4 regions of the Streptomyces sp. NPDC021356 genome follow, and region 2 is predicted to be linked to each of the others. Evidence: riboswitches for the same ligand, from Rfam matches in the RefSeq annotation. Region 2 holds a riboswitch; each other region holds the start of a gene.

Region 1 (4,168 bases), on a different contig from region 2:
GCGGGCGCGCTTCTTCCAGACGGGCGGCGAGAAGGCCGTCTACACGACGGACGAGGGCGCCGAACGCCTGCGCCGTGCGGGCCTCCCCGGCACCGGTACGAGCGTGGGCGCCGGCACTGACACCGGCTCCGGCACCGTCTCCGTCGTGTCGCTGGGCGGCGAACTCGACTGGCGGCGGCTGCTGGCACACCTGCACGACGTGCGCGGGGTCCGCCGGCTGATGGTCGAGGGCGGCGGCACGGTGCACACCCAGCTGCTCCAGCTGCACCTCGCCGACGAGCTGCAGCTCGTGCTTGCGCCGCTGCTGGTGGGAGACCCGCGGGCACCGCGGCTGTTCGGGCCGGGCGCGTACCAGAGGGGGCGGCTGCGGCTGGTGGAGACGCGGGCCCTCGGGGACGTCGTCCTCATGCGTTACGAGCCCACGGAACCCGGCGCCGGAGGCGACGCCGCCCCCGCCGACCGGCACTGGCTGCGGATCGCGTGCGAGCTGGCCGGGGAGTGCCCGCCGTCGCGGACGGCGTTCAGCGTGGGCGCGGTGGTGGTGGCCGCCGACGGCACCGAGCTGGCGCGCGGCCACTCGCGCGAGGCCGGCGATCCGGTGGTGCACGCGGAGGAGGCCGCGCTTGCGAAGATCGACCCGGCGGACCCGCGTCTGCCGGGGGCGACGGTGTACAGCAGCCTGGAACCGTGCGCCCGACGCGCCTCCCGGCCGCGACCGTGCGCCCGGCTGATTCTGGACGCGGGGGTACGCCGGGTGGTCACGGCCTGGCGGGAGCCGGACACGTTCGTCAAGGCGGCCGACGGCACCGGGGTCCTGGCGCGCGAGGGCACGGACGTCGTCGTCCTGCCGGAGTTCGAGGGCCGGGCCAAGGCGCCCAACCGCCACCTGCTGTGACGCGTGTGCACGCGTGTGCATTCCACCCCCAGGATGGCGTACACTGGTTTCACCGACGCGGGGTGGAGCAGCTCGGTAGCTCGCTGGGCTCATAACCCAGAGGTCGCAGGTTCAAATCCTGTCCCCGCTACTGAAGGCTCAGGGCCGGAATTCGATGAGAATTCCGGCCCTGAGTGTTTTCTCCGGCCGCCGGGTCATCGGCCCGGGTTGTCGGTCCGAGACATCGCCCCGGCTACCGGCCCGGGTATCGACCCGGCTACCGCCCCGGGTACCGGCCCGGGTATCGACGCGAGTCATCGTCACGTGTCGTGAGCGAGCGGTCCCCGTCCGCATAACAACTGACACACCATCAGTAGAACGTCTGCAGGTGTCCGGGCTCGACAGGGCCCTTGAGTGGCCTGAAATCCAGTCAACTTGCCCCGGTTTCATCACCTGTGAGACGTAGATCCTGGCCAAAAAGGTTTAATGATCAAGCCGGGCGGCTTGGAATCGGAGCCCCGAGTCTATTAACGTTCGATAACGCAGCGCGGTCGTCCCAGCCGTCACCCGAGGCGGCTCCGTGCGCGCGCGCCGAATCCCGCGAGGGAACCGGGGAACCACCAACTTGGGGTGAATCGGGCGCCATCCGCCGTACGCACACGGCTGGTTGACGCGCGTAGGAGACCTTCCCGCTCCGAACCCGTCAGCTAACCCGGTAGGCGAGACGGAAGGAAAGGAGCACGCCCGCGTGGCGTCCAACCGGCCTGCCTCAGAAGCCCCGTCCGTGCCGAGCGAGCGCACCGAGTCCTTCGCCTACGGCGGCCGGCGCCCCGACGAGGGCCCCTGGGAGGAGTGGAACCCCACCGAGGAGTCCCTCCGTCCCGTCCGTGGCCGGCACCGGGTCGCCAAGCCGCGCGGCGGCGGGCTCGCCCGCAGCTCCACCGTGCTCGGCGTGGGCGTCATAGCGGCCGTCGGCGCGGGTGGCATGGCCAGCGCCAACACCGGCAAGCCGCCGGTCTCGATCGCCCTGCCCGATCTCCCCGACCTGCACGGCCTGCCCGCCGTGGGCGCCCTCTTCGACGGCTCCGGCCACGACGGCCCCGAGGGCTCCGCGACCGCGCTCAGCGACGTCACGGCGGCCCGGGCCGGCGCGACCGACGCGGCTGACGCGACCGACGCGACGGAAGCCACCGGGACGACGGCGCAGCGCGCCTCCGACGCGGGCGAGGCGCTGCGCAACCGCATCATGGCCCAGGCCGAGCAGCAGCAGAACCAGGCCGAGGCGAAGACCAGGGCGGCCACCGAGGCGGCGGCTGCCGCGAAGGCCGCCCGGCAGGCCGAGCAGGCCGCCGCCCAGGCGAAGGAGGAGGCCGAGGTCAAGGCCGCCGCCGCGAAGAAGAAGGCGGAGGAGGAGGCCCGGAAGAAGGCCGAGGCGGCGCGGCTGGCCACCCTCGCCAAGCAGTACACGCTGCCGACCTCCTCGTACACCCTCACCTCGACCTTCGGCCAGGCCGGCTCCATGTGGTCCTCCGGGCACCACACCGGCCTCGACTTCGCCGCGCCCACCGGCACCCTGATCAAGGCCGTCCACAGCGGCACCGTCACCGAGGCGGGCTGGGCCGGCGCCTACGGGTACCGCACGGTCCTCACCCTGGACGACGGCACCGAGCTGTGGTTCTGCCACCAGTCGTCGATCAACGTCACGGCCGGCCAGAAGGTGAGCACCGGCGAGGTCATCGGCCGGGTGGGCGCCACCGGCAACGTCACAGGTCCCCACCTGCACCTGGAGGTCCACCCCGACGGCCAGGCCGCCGGCATCGACCCGATGGCGTGGCTCCAGGGCAAGGGCCTCGCTCCCTGACGCTCCGACCGGGTGGTTTGCGCAAGCTTTGCGCCGGCCACCGGCGGGGCGCGGAATGGAGCGCTCCGCCTTGGTCGTTGATGTGAGACATGACTTCTCTGCGCAAGCTGGGCCCGTCCGACCTCGAGGTCTTCCCCCTCGCCCTCGGCGGCAACGTCTTCGGCTGGACCGCCGACCAGGCGCGGTCGTTCGCGGTCCTGGACGCCTACACGGCCGCCGGCGGCAACTTCATCGACACCGCCGACTCCTACTCGGCGTGGGTGGAGGGCAACCACGGCGGCGAGTCCGAGACGACCATCGGCAAGTGGGTCAAGGAGCGCGGCAACCGCTCCGACGTCGTCATCGCCACCAAGGTCAGCCAGCACCCCGACTTCCAGGGCCTGTCCGCGGCCAACATCAGGGCCGCGGCCGACGCCTCCCTCCAGCGTCTGGGCACCGATCACATCGACCTCTACTACACGCACTTCGACCGGCCGGAGGTGCCCGTCGAGGAGATCATCGGCGCGCTCGACGAACTGGTGAAGGCGGGCAAGGTCCGGCACATCGCCGCCTCCAACATCTCCGCCGAGCGCCTGGCCGCGTCGCTGGAGTTCTCCGAGCGCGAGGGACTCGCGCGGTACGTGGCGCTCCAGCCGCACTACAACCTCGTCTCCCGTGACACCTACGAGGGCGGCCTGCGGGACCTCGCCGAGCGGGCAGGCCTCGCCGCCGTGCCGTACTACGCGCTGGCCTCCGGCTTCCTGACCGGCAAGTACCGGCCGGGCGCGACGGTCGACAGCCCGCGCGCCGGGGGCGCCGCCAAGCACCTGGCGACCGAGCGCGGCCAGAAGGTCCTCACCGCGCTCGACGAGGTCGCCCGCGCCCGTGGCGCCGAGGTGGCCACGGTGGCCCTGGCCTGGCTGGCGGCCCAGCCGACGGTGGTCGCCCCGATCGCCTCGGCCCGGACGGTGGAACAGCTCCCCGCCCTGCTGGCGGTGGCGGAGCTGGACCTCACGGACGAAGAGGTCGCGCGGCTCACCCAGGCATCTGCCTGAGCCTCGCGGCCCACGGCCCCCTGGCTGCGCGGTCTCACGGCCCGCGGCTTACCGATGACTCCCGTACGGACTCTGCCCGTACGAAGGCTGCGCATACGGGCCCTGCTGCCCGTACGGACCCTGCCCGTACGGAAGCGGCGGGCGGCCGTGAGGCTGTCCGTGCCCGTGCCCGTGCCCGTAGCCGTACAGGCCGTACGCCGGCCAGGGCGCCGCGAAGACGCGTACCGGCGGTGCGGTCATCCGTGCCGCGTGGTCCAGGGCGGGCTGGGCCACCTCGCGCCTGCGCCACAGCTCGTGCAGCAGTTCCCGCTCGCGCACGCCGAAGTCGGCGCCGGCCCGCCCGAGGCGCCCCCGGCGGCGCAGGAACGCCAGCGAGGTCGCGTAGGCCTCGTACTGCGC
Region 2 (4,168 bases):
TGGTGCCCAGGTGGAAGCTGGCGTCGTTCTTGGCGACCCAGTCCTGCCAGTCCTTCCAGCGGCCCTCGAAGGCGATGTCCTGGTTGAGGTTGGCCTCGTACCAGATGTTCTCCTGGGCCGGGTTGACGACGCTGTCGACGAGCATCCGGCGCACGTGGCCCGGGAACAACGTGCCGTAGACGGCCCCGAGGTAGGTGCCGTAGGAGACACCCAGGTAGTTGATCTTCTTCTCGCCGAGCGCGGCGCGGATGACGTCCAGGTCGCGGGCGGTGTTCGGCGTCGTCATCTGCTCGAGCATCGCGCGGCCGGTGCGGTCGTAGCAGCCGTCGGCGTACTCGCGGGCCAGCTTGCGCTGGGCGCGCTTGTCGGCCTCGGAGTCGGGCACCGGGTCCGCCTTGGGCGCCTTCACGTACTCCTGCGGGTCCGCGCAGGAGATGGGCGTGGAGTGGCCGACACCGCGCGGGTCGAAGCCGACGAAGTCGTAGGCCTTGGCCACATTGGCCCAGACGGGGTTCTTGGCGGTGACCCGGGCCGGGAACCGCAGGCCGGAGCCACCCGGTCCGCCCGGGTTGTAGACGAGGGCGCCCTGGCGCTCACCCTTGGTGCCGGTGTTGCCGATGCGGTCGACGGCGAGCTTGATCTGCTTGCCGTACGGGTGCGCGTAGTCGAGCGGCACCGAGACGTAGCCGCACTGGATGGGCTTGGCCAGCCCCCAGTCGGCGGGGCAGTCCTGCCAGTCGATGCCGGTCCTGGCGGCGCGGTCCGCGGCGATCGCCGCGCCGCGGGCCTCACGATCCTGGCCGTGGCGGCTGTCCGCGCTGGCCGCGGGGGCCGCCACGGCGCCGGCTATCAGGGTCGCCGTCACCAGCGCGCCGGCCGAACCGAGCGCGACAGCCCGGTTCTTCGGTCTCATGACCCTCAAGTGGGACCTCCCCGTACATCGTTGCGAATCGAGTACGGCGGATCCTTCCGGCTGTGAGGTGTCTGAGAACAGGGGTTGTTGACCTTCTTTGCCAATCCGATAACCGGCGTACGGTGTTCCGCTCAGCGGAGCCGGTTCGGCGCGCGCCCTGCGGGCGCCGTGCGCGCGGGCAGGGCGGGGCGCTGTGCGCGCGGGCGGGGCGCGGGGAGGGAGCGGCGCGCCGGGAGGGCTCGGGGCTGTTCAGGGCGCGCAGCGGCGCGCGGACCCGCGTGCGGCCTGGCGGTCGAGCGCCCGCCTCAGCTCCTCCAGCTCGGTGTCCGAGAGCGCACCGCCCTGGGCGAACTTCAGGATGTGCTCGGCGACCGTGCGCACCTTCGTGTTGGTGCGCTGCGAGACCTCGCGCAGGACCCGCCAGGCACCGTCCGGCGGGACGCGCCCGACGGCCACCAGCGCCCCGATGGCCTGGTCGATGACGGCGTGCGACGTCAGGGCGCGCTGCAACTGGTCGATCTCCTCGTGCAGCCGCTCGTGCTCCGCCACCAGGTCCGTGACGGACAGCGGCTGGAGCGGGTGCCGCCTGGACATCGCGAAGAACGCCATGGAGATCCCCTGGGTCGTCGAACGGCCGGAGTTCCGCCTCCAGCTTGCTGCATGAGGGCCGCGCGCACGACCGGAGGCGGGCGGCGCGGGACCCGTCCGCCGCAGGGCCCCGGCACCTGCGGCGGACGAGGGCCGAAACGGCCCAAATGGTGTACCTCCTTTCGGCGTAGGCAAACGTTCTTTTTCCAGGGCCGTTCGGGTTGCACGGCGCGCGTTCCCGGATGGCGGAACGACATCTTCCGCTGCTGGTCCCGGGCTTGCGGGGTGCACGGACAGTTGTTCGAGCGCACGACCGTCCACCCGAACGGGCGAGTGGTGAGTAACAGCACAAAGGACCCGTTCCGTTGGGATTTTCTGACATCCATAGGTGAAGATCCCTGTCTGACGACAAGCCCCCGCCACAACGGCGGGGCGGTCCGGGCGGACGCCGAGTCCTGCCGCCGCCCGGATGACCGGTCGACGGAAGTGGATCGGCAGGAGTGGAGGACCCGAGCACGACGGGTCGCCGGCACGGTCACACCATGACCGGGCCGAGCAGCCCTTGGGGTGAAGCCGCTTGCGGGCGGCCGGGCTACTTCGCCAGCCCGAATCCGACAGGTCATCCTTCACAGGCGGCTGACGAAGGGTTGCGCATGACTGCGCTCAATCGTGTCCCGTCGCTCATGGCCCGGGCCGGCACGGCCTCGGCCCTGACCCTCGCCGCCGTCGGCGGCTCGATCGTGGTGCCCGGCGTCGCCTCCGACGCCTCGGCCGCGACCATGGCGACGAAGGCGCTGCAGATCGCGGCGTCCAAGAAGGGCTCCCCTTACCAGTGGGGCGCAACGGGCCCGCGCAGGTTCGACTGCTCCGGTCTGACGCTGTACTCCTTCAAGAGGGCGGGCAAGAAGCTGCCCCGCACGGCCGCGCAGCAATACAACAAGTCGCGGCACATCTCCTCCAGGAGCCGCCGGGCCGGAGACCTGGTGTTCTTCCACTCCGGCTCGTACGTCTACCACGTCGGCATCTACGCCGGCTCGGGCAGGATCTGGCACGCCCCGAAGACCGGGGACGTGGTGAAGCTGGAGAAGATCTGGACCAGGAGCGTCTGGTACGGCCGGGTCAGCTGACCCGCCCGGGAAGCGGCGGCGGTCCCGGCGGGCGTCGCCACCGCCCCCGGGCGGCGGTCGGGGACACCGACGAAGCCGCCGACAGGGCCGTACGCCTAGGGCTCCTGCCGTCCCGCCGCCGTGACCGGTTGGGGGCGCACCGGCCACGGGAGGTCCACGCTGACCGTCTTGCCGCCCTCACGGGTGGGCCGCACGGTCACCCTGCCGCCGCACTCCGCGGTGAGGCACCGGATGATCACCATGCCCCGGCCGTTGTCCTGCTGGACAGCGGCCGGCAGTCGTCTGGGGAACCGCGGGTGGCTGTCGGTGACCCCGATGCGCAGTTGTTCGTCGCGGTCGAGGACGAGGTCCACCCTGAAGGTGGGCGACTGGCCGAGGGTGTGCTGTACGGCGTTGGTGGCGAGTTCCGAGACGATGAGCCGCACGGTGTCCGCGGTGTCCGTCTCCGACGGCAGGCCCCACTCCGCCAGCGTGCCGACCGCGTAGCTTCGGGCGACCGCCACCGAGGCGGGATCGCTCGGCAGAGTGACGGATGCTTCCAGGTGGTCTGCCATGGCGACGTCGTCCCTTTCCCGCGGGACCGCGGTTGGACACGGAGCGGATGGTTTCGAGTACGGTCCCGGACTGGTGGTTCGCCGCCAGATTGCCACCACCGGGCCGGTCCCGGATGGCGATCCACCGAGATGTGCATATATCTGTCCCTCGAAGCGGTGAACTCTGCGACGGGAGACCGTATTTGACACCCTTCCGGGAAAGTAGTGAGGAGCCGGTCCCATGCAGCACGGTCCCGCGGTGCGCCGCCGCAAGCTCGGAGCCGAACTGCGCAGCCTGCGCACCGGCGCGGGTCTCACCAGCGGCGAGGCGGCCCGGCTCGTGGGCTGGCACCAGTCGAAGGTGAGCCGGATCGAGACCGGCGCCAGTGGGGTGAAACCGGCCGATGTGCGGTTACTGCTGGACGCCTACGCGGTCCGCGACTCCCAGCTGCGGGAACTGCTGCTGGTGCTGGCGGGCTCCGACGACGGCGACGGCCGGCACCACTGGTGGCACGCCTATCGCGGCGTACTGCCCCCGACGTACCGGGACTTCATCAGTCTGGAGTCACAGGCGAGCGCGATGCGCACGCTGGAGACCTCGGTCGTCCCCGGGCTGCTCCAGACACCGGAGTACGCCCGTGCGGTGACGCGGGCCGCCGTGGACGGACTCGACGACGACCGGCTGGACGCGCTGGTGGAGGTGCGGCTGGCCCGTCAGGCCGTGCTGCGGTCCGACCGGCCGCTCACGCTGAACGCGGTGCTGGACGAGGCGGTGCTGCGCCGGGAGGTCGGCGGCCCCGAGATCATGGCCCGGCAGCTGGAGCGGCTGACCGAGGCGGCGCGGCTGCCCCAAGTGTCCTTGCAGGTCCTGCCGTTCGCCGCCGGGGCGCACATCGGCGTGACCGGCCCTTTCGTCATCTTCTCATTTTCGAACACTTCTGATCTGGATGTGGTCGTTCTTGACCACTTGACGCGTAGCTTCCATCTCGAACGGAAAGAAGACCTGG
Region 3 (4,168 bases), on a different contig from region 2:
GCGGTCACCCGTTCGGTGTGCAGGGCGGCGAGTGCCCGGGCGCGTTCGGTGTCGCCGCGTGCCACGGCGTCCGTGATCGCCCCGTGCTCGGCCCACGCCTCCACCGGGTCGGCCGCGTCCGGCACCCCGTACATCCAGGCGATCTTGTGCCGCACCTGCGCCAGTACGGTGCTCAGCGCGGCGCTGCCGCAGGCCTGGGCCAGGGTCTCGTGGAACCAGGCCGCCAGGGACCGCAGTTCCTCGCCGCCGCCGCTCACCGCCCGCTCCTGCCCCAGCCTGACCAGGCCTCGCAGCACCTTCAGATGGGCCTCGGTGCGCCGCTGGGCGGCCCGCGCGGCACCCAGCGGCTCCAGCAGGAGGCGCATCTCCAGCAGGTCGGCGGCCTCCTGCTCGGTCGGCTCGGCGACGCAGGCGCCCGCGTGCCGCCGGGTCACGACGAAGCCCTCGGCCTCCAGGGTGCGCAGCGCCTCGCGCACGGGCACGCGCGAGACGCCGTAGCGGCGTGCGAGGACTTCCTCGGTGAGCCTGGTGCCGCGTTCGTGGACCCCGGCGACGATGTCGTCCCGGATCGCCGTGCACACCGCGTGCGCCGGAACGCGCATGACCGACCTCCGCATTGATCCCCGTGGAACTCCCGCGATGAACGCGTGTTCCGTGACTCTATGACAACGCGCGGGAATTTCCGACGGCGTGAAGGAATCCGGGGATATTTTTTTGGACAGCACGGAAGCACGGAAGCACGGAAGCACGGAAGTGCGGAAGTGCGGAAGTGCGGAAGTGCTGAAGTACGGAAACAGGCGCCGGAATGCGGAGAGCCCCGGCCGGTGGGCCGGGGCTCTGCCTGACGGTCAGCGCTTCACGCCCTCGGGCGTGTGCCGCCTCAGACGGGCACGCCGTGCTTGCGGAGGTAGGCGATCGGGTCGACGTCCGAGCCGTAGTCCGGGGTGGTGCGCGCCTCGAAGTGGAGGTGCGGGCCGGTGGCGTTGCCGGTGGCGCCGGACAGGCCGATCTGCTGACCTGGCGTGACCTGCTGGCCCACCGAGACGCCGATGGACGACAGGTGACCGTACTGGGTGTACATGCCGTCGGCCATCCTGATCACGATCTGGTTGCCGTACGCCCCGCCCCAGCCGGTCTGCACGACGGTGCCGACGCCGACCGCGTGCACCTCGGTGCCGGCGGCGGCATGGAAGTCGATGCCGGTGTGGGAACCGGAGGACCACAGGGAGCCACCGGTCTTGTAGCCGGTGGAGACGTAGGAGCCGGTGATCGGCGGCACGAAGGTGTTGAGGCGCCGGCGCTCGGCCTCGCGGGCGGCCCGCTCCTTGGCCTCGCGCGCCTTCTTCGCCTGCTCGGCGGCCCGCTTGCGCGCGGCCTCCTCGGCCTGCTTCTGCCGGGCCGCATCCAGCTGGGCGGTGGCCTGCGCGTCGACCCGTTCGGCCACGGTGTCGCCGAGGGTGACGACCGGGGTGAGCCCCGTGTCCGCCGGGGCGGGGGTCTCGGCGGCGAGGGCCGGGGAGGCGGCGAGGGTGCCGATGACACCGGTGGTGGTGAGGGCCGCTACGCCCGCCGCGCGGGCGGTGGTTCGCTGCATCCGGCTGGGGCGACGGTGCTTCCCGGTGGCGCGCGTGAACGCCATGTGGTGGCTGGTCCTTTCCTTCCCTCTCGCCTACCGGGTTAGCTGACGGGTTCGGAGCAGGAAGGTCTCCTACGGGCCCCGCGCGCGGCGCGCGGTGTCCGATTCACCCCAGGGACTGCGTGGGTCCCCGGCTCCCCTGGCTCGCGCCGTACGGGGACTCGGCGATGACTGTCCGGTGCCGCGGGTGCGGCGCACTGCCCGACGAACAGCCGGACCGACGCTAGACGGGGCCGCTTCCGCATCCCAAACGGATCCGCGTTTTTGTAGCGCAGCCCACAGGGCAGACAGGCGGTCTCTCCCGCAATCCGGACATCACGGGGCCCTGGTGACGCCTCGGTCACCAGGGCCTCCCGCGTACCTGACTCTCGGTCTTCTCCGGGGCTCCCGCGTAGCTGCCTCTCGGTCACCCCCGCGGCTCCCGGCCTTCGTTACTCGGCGGCGACGACGGTCACCGGGCCGGCGCCGACGGCTTCGACGGGCTCCCTGATCTGCGCCGCGTCACCGACGAGAACCGTCACCAGCCGGTCCACCGGGAACGCGCTGACGACCGCCGCGGTGGCCTCCACCGTGCCGGTCTCGGCGAGCTGCTGATAGAGCGTCGCCTGGTAGTCGTCCGGCAGGTGCTGCTCGACCTGGTCGGCCAGCGTGCTCGCCACGGCGGCGGCCGTCTCGTACTTGAGCGGCGCCACACCGACGAGGTTCTGCACGGCGACGTCCCGCTCGGCCTCGGTGAGCCCCTCGGCGGCGAGCTTGCGCAGCACCGTGAAGAGGTCGTCCAGGGCCGGGCCGGTGTTGGGCGTGTCGACCGAGCCGCTGATCGCGAGCATCGCCGCGCCGGTGCCGTCGGGCGCGGAGCGCAGCACCTGGCCGAACGAGCGCACCCCGTAGGTGTAGCCCTTCTCCTCGCGCAGGACGCGGTCCAGGCGGGAGGTGAGGGTGCCGCCCAGGCAGTAGGTGCCGAGCACCTGGGCGGGCCACACGCGGTCGTGCCGGTCGGGTCCGACGCGGCCGATGAGCAGCTGCGTCTGCACGGCGCCGGGCCGGTCCACGATCACCACACGGCCGGTGTCGTCGGCGGTGACCGGCGGCACCGGCCGCGGCTCGGCCGGCGAGCCGGTCCAGGCGCCCAGGGTCTCGCCGAGCAGTTCGCCGAGGTCGATGCCGGTGAGGTCGCCGACGACCACGGCGGTGGCGGTCGCGGGCCGCACGTGCCGGTCGTAGAAGGCGCGGACGGCGGAGGCGTCGACGGCGCGGACGGTCTCCTCCGTGCCCTGGCGCGGCCGCGACATGCGCGTGCCGGCCGGGAACAGCTCCTTGGAGAGTTCCTTGGCGGCGCGGCGGGAGGGGTTGGCCAGCTCGTGCGGGATCTCGTCGAGCCGGTTGCGCACCAGCCGCTCGACCTCGGACTCGGCGAACGCGGGCGCCCTCAGTGCGTCGGAGAGCAGCCCGAGCCCCTTGGCCAGGCGGGAGGCCGGGACCTCCAGGCTGAGCCGTACGCCGGGGTGGTCGGCGTGGGTGTCCAGGGTGGCGCCCGCGCGCTCCAGCTCGGCGGCGAACTCCTCGGCGGAGTGCTTGTCGGTGCCCTCGGAGAAGGCCCGCGCCATGATGGTGGCGACGCCGTCCAGGCCGGCCGGCTCGGCGTCCAGGGGCGCGTCGAGGAGCACCTCGACGGCGACGACCTGCTGGCCGGGACGGTGGCAGCGCAGCACCGTCAGGCCGTTGTCCAGCGTGCCGCGCTCGGGGGCCGGGAACGCCCACGGCCGGGCCTCGCCCGCCTGGGGGCGGGGGTGGAAGTCCATGGTGGCCAGCTCGGTCACTTCGCCGTCTCCTCGGTGTCTTCGCCGGCCGCGGCGTCCGCGTCCGGTGCCTGCTCCTGTGCGTCGGGGGCGGTCGGCTCGTAGACGAGGACCGCGCGGTTGTCGGGGCGCAGACGGGCCTTGGCGACCTCCTGGACCTCCTCGGGCGTCACCTCCAGTACGCGCTGGACGGCGGTCAGGGCGAGCTGCGGGTCGCCGAACAGGACGGCGTAGCGGCACAGTTCGTCGGCGCGGCCCGCGACGGTGCCGAGCCGGTCCAGCCACTCGCGCTCCAGCTGGGCCTGGGCGCGCTCCATCTCCTCGGCGGTCGGGCCCTCCTCGGCGAAGCGGGCCAGCTCCTCGTCGATGGCGGTCTCGATGACCGGTACCTCGACGTCGCCGGAGGTCTTCACGTCGAGCCAGCCCAGGGAGGGCGCGCCGGCCAGCCGCAGCAGGCCGAACCCGGCCGCGACGGCGGTACGGTCGCGGCGCACCAGGCGGTTGTACAGCCGGGAGGACTCGCCGCCGCCGAGGACGGTCAGGGCGAGGTCGGCCGCGTCGCACGCGCGCGTGCCGTCGTGCGGGAGCCGGTAGGCGGCCATCAGGGCGCGGGCCGGGACCTCCTCCTCGACGACCTCGCGCAGCTGCCCGCCGAGGACGTCGGGCAGCGAGCCGTCGCGGGGCTGGGGCTTGCCGTCGTGGGACTCGATGGAGCCGAAGTACTTCTCGATCC
Region 4 (4,168 bases), on a different contig from region 2:
GCCGAGCACCCTGAGCCTGGTCGCGGTGGAGAACCGGTCCCGGTCCTTCACGGCCATCGTCGCGCCTCCCGTTGGTCACCTCGTACGTGCCGCACACGCGCGTACGTCCCCGGACACGGTACGGGACCGGGTGCGGGGACGTACGGACGACTGGCGAAGCCTCACCCTTTGCGGCTCGGCCCGGCCGTGGCGCGGCTCAGCCCTTCAGGCGTGGTGCGGCTCAGCCCTTCAGGCGTGGTGCGGCTCAGCCCTTCAGGCGTGGTGCGGCTCAGCCCTTGAAGCGCGGGAAGGCGCTGCGGCCGGCGTACACCGCGGCGTCGTCGAGGATCTCCTCGATGCGCAGCAGCTGGTTGTACTTGGCGACGCGCTCGGAGCGGGCCGGGGCGCCGGTCTTGATCTGGCCGCAGTTGGTGGCGACGGCGAGGTCGGCGATGGTGACGTCCTCGGTCTCGCCGGAGCGGTGGGACATCATGCACTTGAAGCCGTTGCGCTGGGCCAGCTCGACGGCGTCCAGGGTCTCGGTCAGCGAACCGATCTGGTTCACCTTCACCAGCAGGGCGTTGGCGGTGCCCTCCTCGATGCCGCGGGCCAGGCGCTCGGGGTTGGTGACGAACAGGTCGTCACCGACGATCTGGACCTTCTCGCCGAGGCGGTCGGTGAGGACCTTCCAGCCGTCCCAGTCGTCCTCGAACAGCGGGTCCTCGATGGAGACCAGCGGGTAGGCCGCGACCAGCTCCTCGTAGTACTCCGTCATCTCGGCGGCGGAGCGCTCCTTGCCCTCGAAGAGGTACTTGCCGTCCTTGTAGAACTCGGAGGCGGCGACGTCGAGGGCCAGGGCGATCTGCTCGCCCGGGGCGTAACCGGCTTCCTTGACGGCCTCGAGGATGAGGTCGAGGGCCTCGCGGTTGGAGCCGAGGTTCGGGGCGAAGCCGCCCTCGTCGCCGAGGCCGGTGGCCAGACCCTTGTTCTTCAGGACCTTCTTGAGGGTGTGGTAGACCTCGGCGCCCCAGCGCAGGGCCTCGGAGAAGGACTCCGCGCCGATCGGGGCGATCATGAACTCCTGGATGTCCACGTTGGAGTCGGCGTGCGAGCCGCCGTTCAGGATGTTCATCATCGGCACCGGAAGCAGGTGCGCGTTGGGGCCGCCCAGGTAGCGGAAGAGCGGGAGGTCGGAGGCCTCGGAGGCGGCGTGGGCGACGGCGAGCGAGACGCCGAGGATGGCGTTGGCGCCGAGCGAGCCCTTGTTGTCGGTGGCGTCCAGGTCGAACATGGCCTGGTCGATCAGGCGCTGCTCGGTGGCGTCGTAGCCGACCAGCTCCGGGCCGATCTGCTCGATCACGGCGAGGACGGCCTTCTCGACGCCCTTGCCCTGGTAGCGGTTCGGGTCACCGTCGCGCAGCTCGATGGCCTCGAAGGCGCCGGTGGATGCGCCGGAGGGGACGGCGGCACGACCCGTGCTGCCGTCGTCGAGGCCGACCTCGACCTCGACCGTGGGGTTGCCTCGGGAGTCCAGGATTTCCCGGGCTACGACGACGTCGATGGACGGCACGAGCATCTCCTTCGTGGATGTGACGCTGAAAGTGCGGGGCGGCTGCCTTGCGGCGGTGCCTTGCGACTAGAGCCTAACCGTCCCGGGCCGCCGACCGGCCGACCGACCGTCCCGTGGACAGGGTGACGGTACACATTGTTCCAGCACGGAACAAAGGGCGTGGGGACGAGGACACGAACGGAAAGTGAAAAAGCCCCGCCCCGGTGCGTACGGGGGAACACGCACCGGGGCGGGGAGCCCGTGGGGACGGGGGGGACCCCACGCGGCCTCCATGATGGGGGCCGCGCCTGGGGAGGGCCTGGGGTCCTGCTAGCGGGCCGCTGTCACTTCAGGTGCAGCTGCTGGCCCGGGTAGATGAGGTCGGCGTCGTCGACGATGTCCTTGTTCAGGTGGAACAGCTTCTCCCAGCCGCCCTGCACGCCGTGCTCGGCGGCGATGGAGCTGAGGGTGTCACCGGCGGCCACCTTGTACTCGCCGTCGCCCTTCTTGACCTTCTTGCCGGTCGGGGTGGTGACGGTCTTCTTCGGGGCCGGACGCGTCTCGGAACGGTCGGCGGCACGCTGCTCGGTCGAACGGGTCGAGGTGCTGCTCTTGGAGCTGCTGGAGCTGCTGCTCGACGAGGACGACGAAGAGGAAGAGGAGGAAGAGGAGGACGACGAGGAGCTGCTGCCGCCGCTGGAGGAGGCGCCGGACAGGCCCTTGCCGCAGACCGGCCAGGCACCCTTGCCCTGGCCCGCGAGCACCTTCTCGGCGACGGAGATCTGCTGCGACTTGCTCGCCAGGTCGGCGCGCGAGGCGTAGGCGGTGCCGCCGTACGCGGCCCAGGTGGAGTTGGTGAACTGCAGGCCGCCGTAGAAGCCGTTGCCGGTGTTGATGGACCAGTTGCCGCCGGACTCGCACTGGGCGACCGCGTCCCACTCGGAGGAGGTGGCGGCGGAGGCGTTGCCGGCCGCCATCAGCGGGCCGGCGACGGCGACGCCGGTGACACCGGCGAGTGCGATGGCGCGGGTGGCCTTGGACGGACGACGATGCTTGCCCTTGCCGGAAAACAGCATGGAAGGATCCCCTCACCGACGCCTGCGAGGTGAGCTGTCGGGTTCGGGCCGGTTGAGTTGCCCGGCCGTGCCTTTGGGGAGGCACGGCTTCACCCCCAGCCGCTCCGGTCGACTTCCCGGCGCGGCACTTACCTTGGGTCCCCCGCTCCTGCCTACGGCGCTCGAAGCGACGACTGTTCCCGTACGGCCGCTGGCAGGATTCGGCGTTGCGGCAGCCGGGGCTCGCGGTGGCGAGCGGTCATGACCGTAGACAGGTGATCCGCCGGATTTCAAAGACGATCAGGGCTTCTGAGACTCATCCCACACTTTCATCGAATGGGACATTCGGCGCGAAGTGTGACCTGAACTCGCCTTATTTTTGGGCGTTTTCGGTGGGGACATCCAGGCTCTGACCGGCGACGATGTGGTCGGGGTCGGCGCCGACGGCGCCCTTGTTCGCGTCGTAGAGGGCGTGCCATCCGCCGTGGAGGTCAAGGGAGTCGGCGATGGACGTGAGGGAGTCACCGGTGCGGACGGTGTAGGAGGCGGCGGAGGCGGTGTGCGCGGCGCCTCCGTCACGGGAGGCGTGCCGGCCGCCCGTCGCGCCCGTACGGCCCTCCGTGGCCCCTTCGTCGGCGCTGCCGCCGCGATGCCGGCCGCCGCCGAGCGCACCGGTGTCGACTAGGGCCGAGGAGCCGGCGGTCTGCCTGTAGTCGTCAGCGGAACCGGAGTTGTCGTGACCGACGGTGTCACCGGCACCCGCCGAGGGGGTGCCCTCGGGCGTCCCGTCAGCGTGGGACGTGTCGGACTTGGACCAGTTGCCCTGATTCGGAGATGAAGGGTCCGAAGAATCCGAGGAGCCCGAAGAGTCTGAAGAGTCCGAAGGGGAAGGCTTCGTGGTGGAGTCGCCCGGGGCACCGGTCCCGTGCGACGAGCCGGCGGTCCCGCGGGGGTTCGCCGAGGAGTCGGACGAACCGGACGAGTCGTCCGTACCGCTCTGCGTATCGTCGGACAGCCCGGGGTCGTTCACGCCGGAGCTGCCGGAACCGCCCGAGCCGTCGGAGTCGCCGGTTCGGCCGGTGTCGTCGGAGGAGCCGGACGAGCCCGACGTGCCGGATGTCCCGGTCGATCCGGTCGATCCGGTGGAGTGCGACGAACCGGAAGACCCGGTGGAGCCGTTCGAGCCGGACTTCGAGTTCGAGGACGACGAGTCGCCGCCCACGCCCGTGTCGACATCGGCCGCACCGGAGCTCTTGGTGAGCCCGGTGAGCAGACCGCAGGTGTGCCAGGCGCCGGGCCCGCGGTCGGCGAGGATCTTCTCGGCCACGGCTATCTGCTGGGAGCGGCTGGCCTGGTCGGCGCTCGACGCGTAGGAGAGGCCGCCGTACTTCTCCCAGTCGTCCTGGGTCAGCAGCAGGCCGCCGGAGTAGCCGTTGCCGTTGTCGGCGCTCCAGGAGCCGCCGGTCTCGCACTGGGCCACCTTGTCCCACGTGGTGCCGTCGGCCGCGCTCGCGCCACTGGCGGCGACCAGCGGGATGGCGATGGCCGATCCGGTCACTCCGGCGGCGACGATGAGGGCCGGAGC

The links. A riboswitch is a leader RNA that binds a small molecule or an ion and turns the genes downstream of it on or off. The one in region 2 is predicted to bind cyclic di-AMP.
Region 1: it holds a riboswitch for cyclic di-AMP, as region 2 does, so the genes downstream of both, AB0G56_RS34140 (M23 family metallopeptidase) here and AB0G56_RS18240 (C40 family peptidase) in region 2, are expected to answer to the same signal.
Region 3: it holds a riboswitch for cyclic di-AMP, as region 2 does, so the genes downstream of both, AB0G56_RS04605 (peptidoglycan DD-metalloendopeptidase family protein) here and AB0G56_RS18240 (C40 family peptidase) in region 2, are expected to answer to the same signal.
Region 4: it holds a riboswitch for cyclic di-AMP, as region 2 does, so the genes downstream of both, AB0G56_RS32870 (transglycosylase family protein) here and AB0G56_RS18240 (C40 family peptidase) in region 2, are expected to answer to the same signal.

The regions. Positions count from the first base shown of each region.
Region 1 covers NZ_JBFACU010000036.1:21,339-25,506, reverse strand. Annotated here, with positions in the region: gene AB0G56_RS34150 (dihydrofolate reductase family protein) at 1-895, shown strand, start outside; tRNA gene AB0G56_RS34145 (tRNA-Met) at 952-1,025, shown strand; cyclic di-AMP (ydaO/yuaA leader) riboswitch at 1,454-1,611, shown strand; gene AB0G56_RS34140 (M23 family metallopeptidase) at 1,623-2,735, shown strand; gene AB0G56_RS34135 (aldo/keto reductase) at 2,825-3,769, shown strand; gene AB0G56_RS34130 (PrsW family intramembrane metalloprotease) at 3,818-4,168, opposite strand, start outside.
Region 2 covers NZ_JBFACU010000012.1:98,269-102,436, reverse strand. Annotated here, with positions in the region: gene AB0G56_RS18250 (alpha/beta hydrolase) at 1-913, opposite strand, end outside; gene AB0G56_RS18245 (ANTAR domain-containing protein) at 1,163-1,522, opposite strand; cyclic di-AMP (ydaO/yuaA leader) riboswitch at 1,938-2,151, shown strand; gene AB0G56_RS18240 (C40 family peptidase) at 2,155-2,628, shown strand; gene AB0G56_RS18235 (ATP-binding protein) at 2,724-3,182, opposite strand; gene AB0G56_RS18230 (helix-turn-helix transcriptional regulator) at 3,403-4,168, shown strand, end outside.
Region 3 covers NZ_JBFACU010000003.1:105,006-109,173, reverse strand. Annotated here, with positions in the region: gene AB0G56_RS04610 (GntR family transcriptional regulator) at 1-602, opposite strand, end outside; gene AB0G56_RS04605 (peptidoglycan DD-metalloendopeptidase family protein) at 881-1,639, opposite strand; cyclic di-AMP (ydaO/yuaA leader) riboswitch at 1,652-1,813, opposite strand; gene AB0G56_RS04600 (pitrilysin family protein) at 2,068-3,456, opposite strand; gene AB0G56_RS04595 (pitrilysin family protein) at 3,453-4,168, opposite strand, start outside.
Region 4 covers NZ_JBFACU010000033.1:17,919-22,086, reverse strand. Annotated here, with positions in the region: gene AB0G56_RS32880 (septum formation initiator family protein) at 1-57, opposite strand, end outside; gene eno (phosphopyruvate hydratase) at 269-1,549, opposite strand; gene AB0G56_RS32870 (transglycosylase family protein) at 1,873-2,604, opposite strand; cyclic di-AMP (ydaO/yuaA leader) riboswitch at 2,609-2,774, opposite strand; gene AB0G56_RS32865 (transglycosylase family protein) at 2,957-4,168, opposite strand, start outside.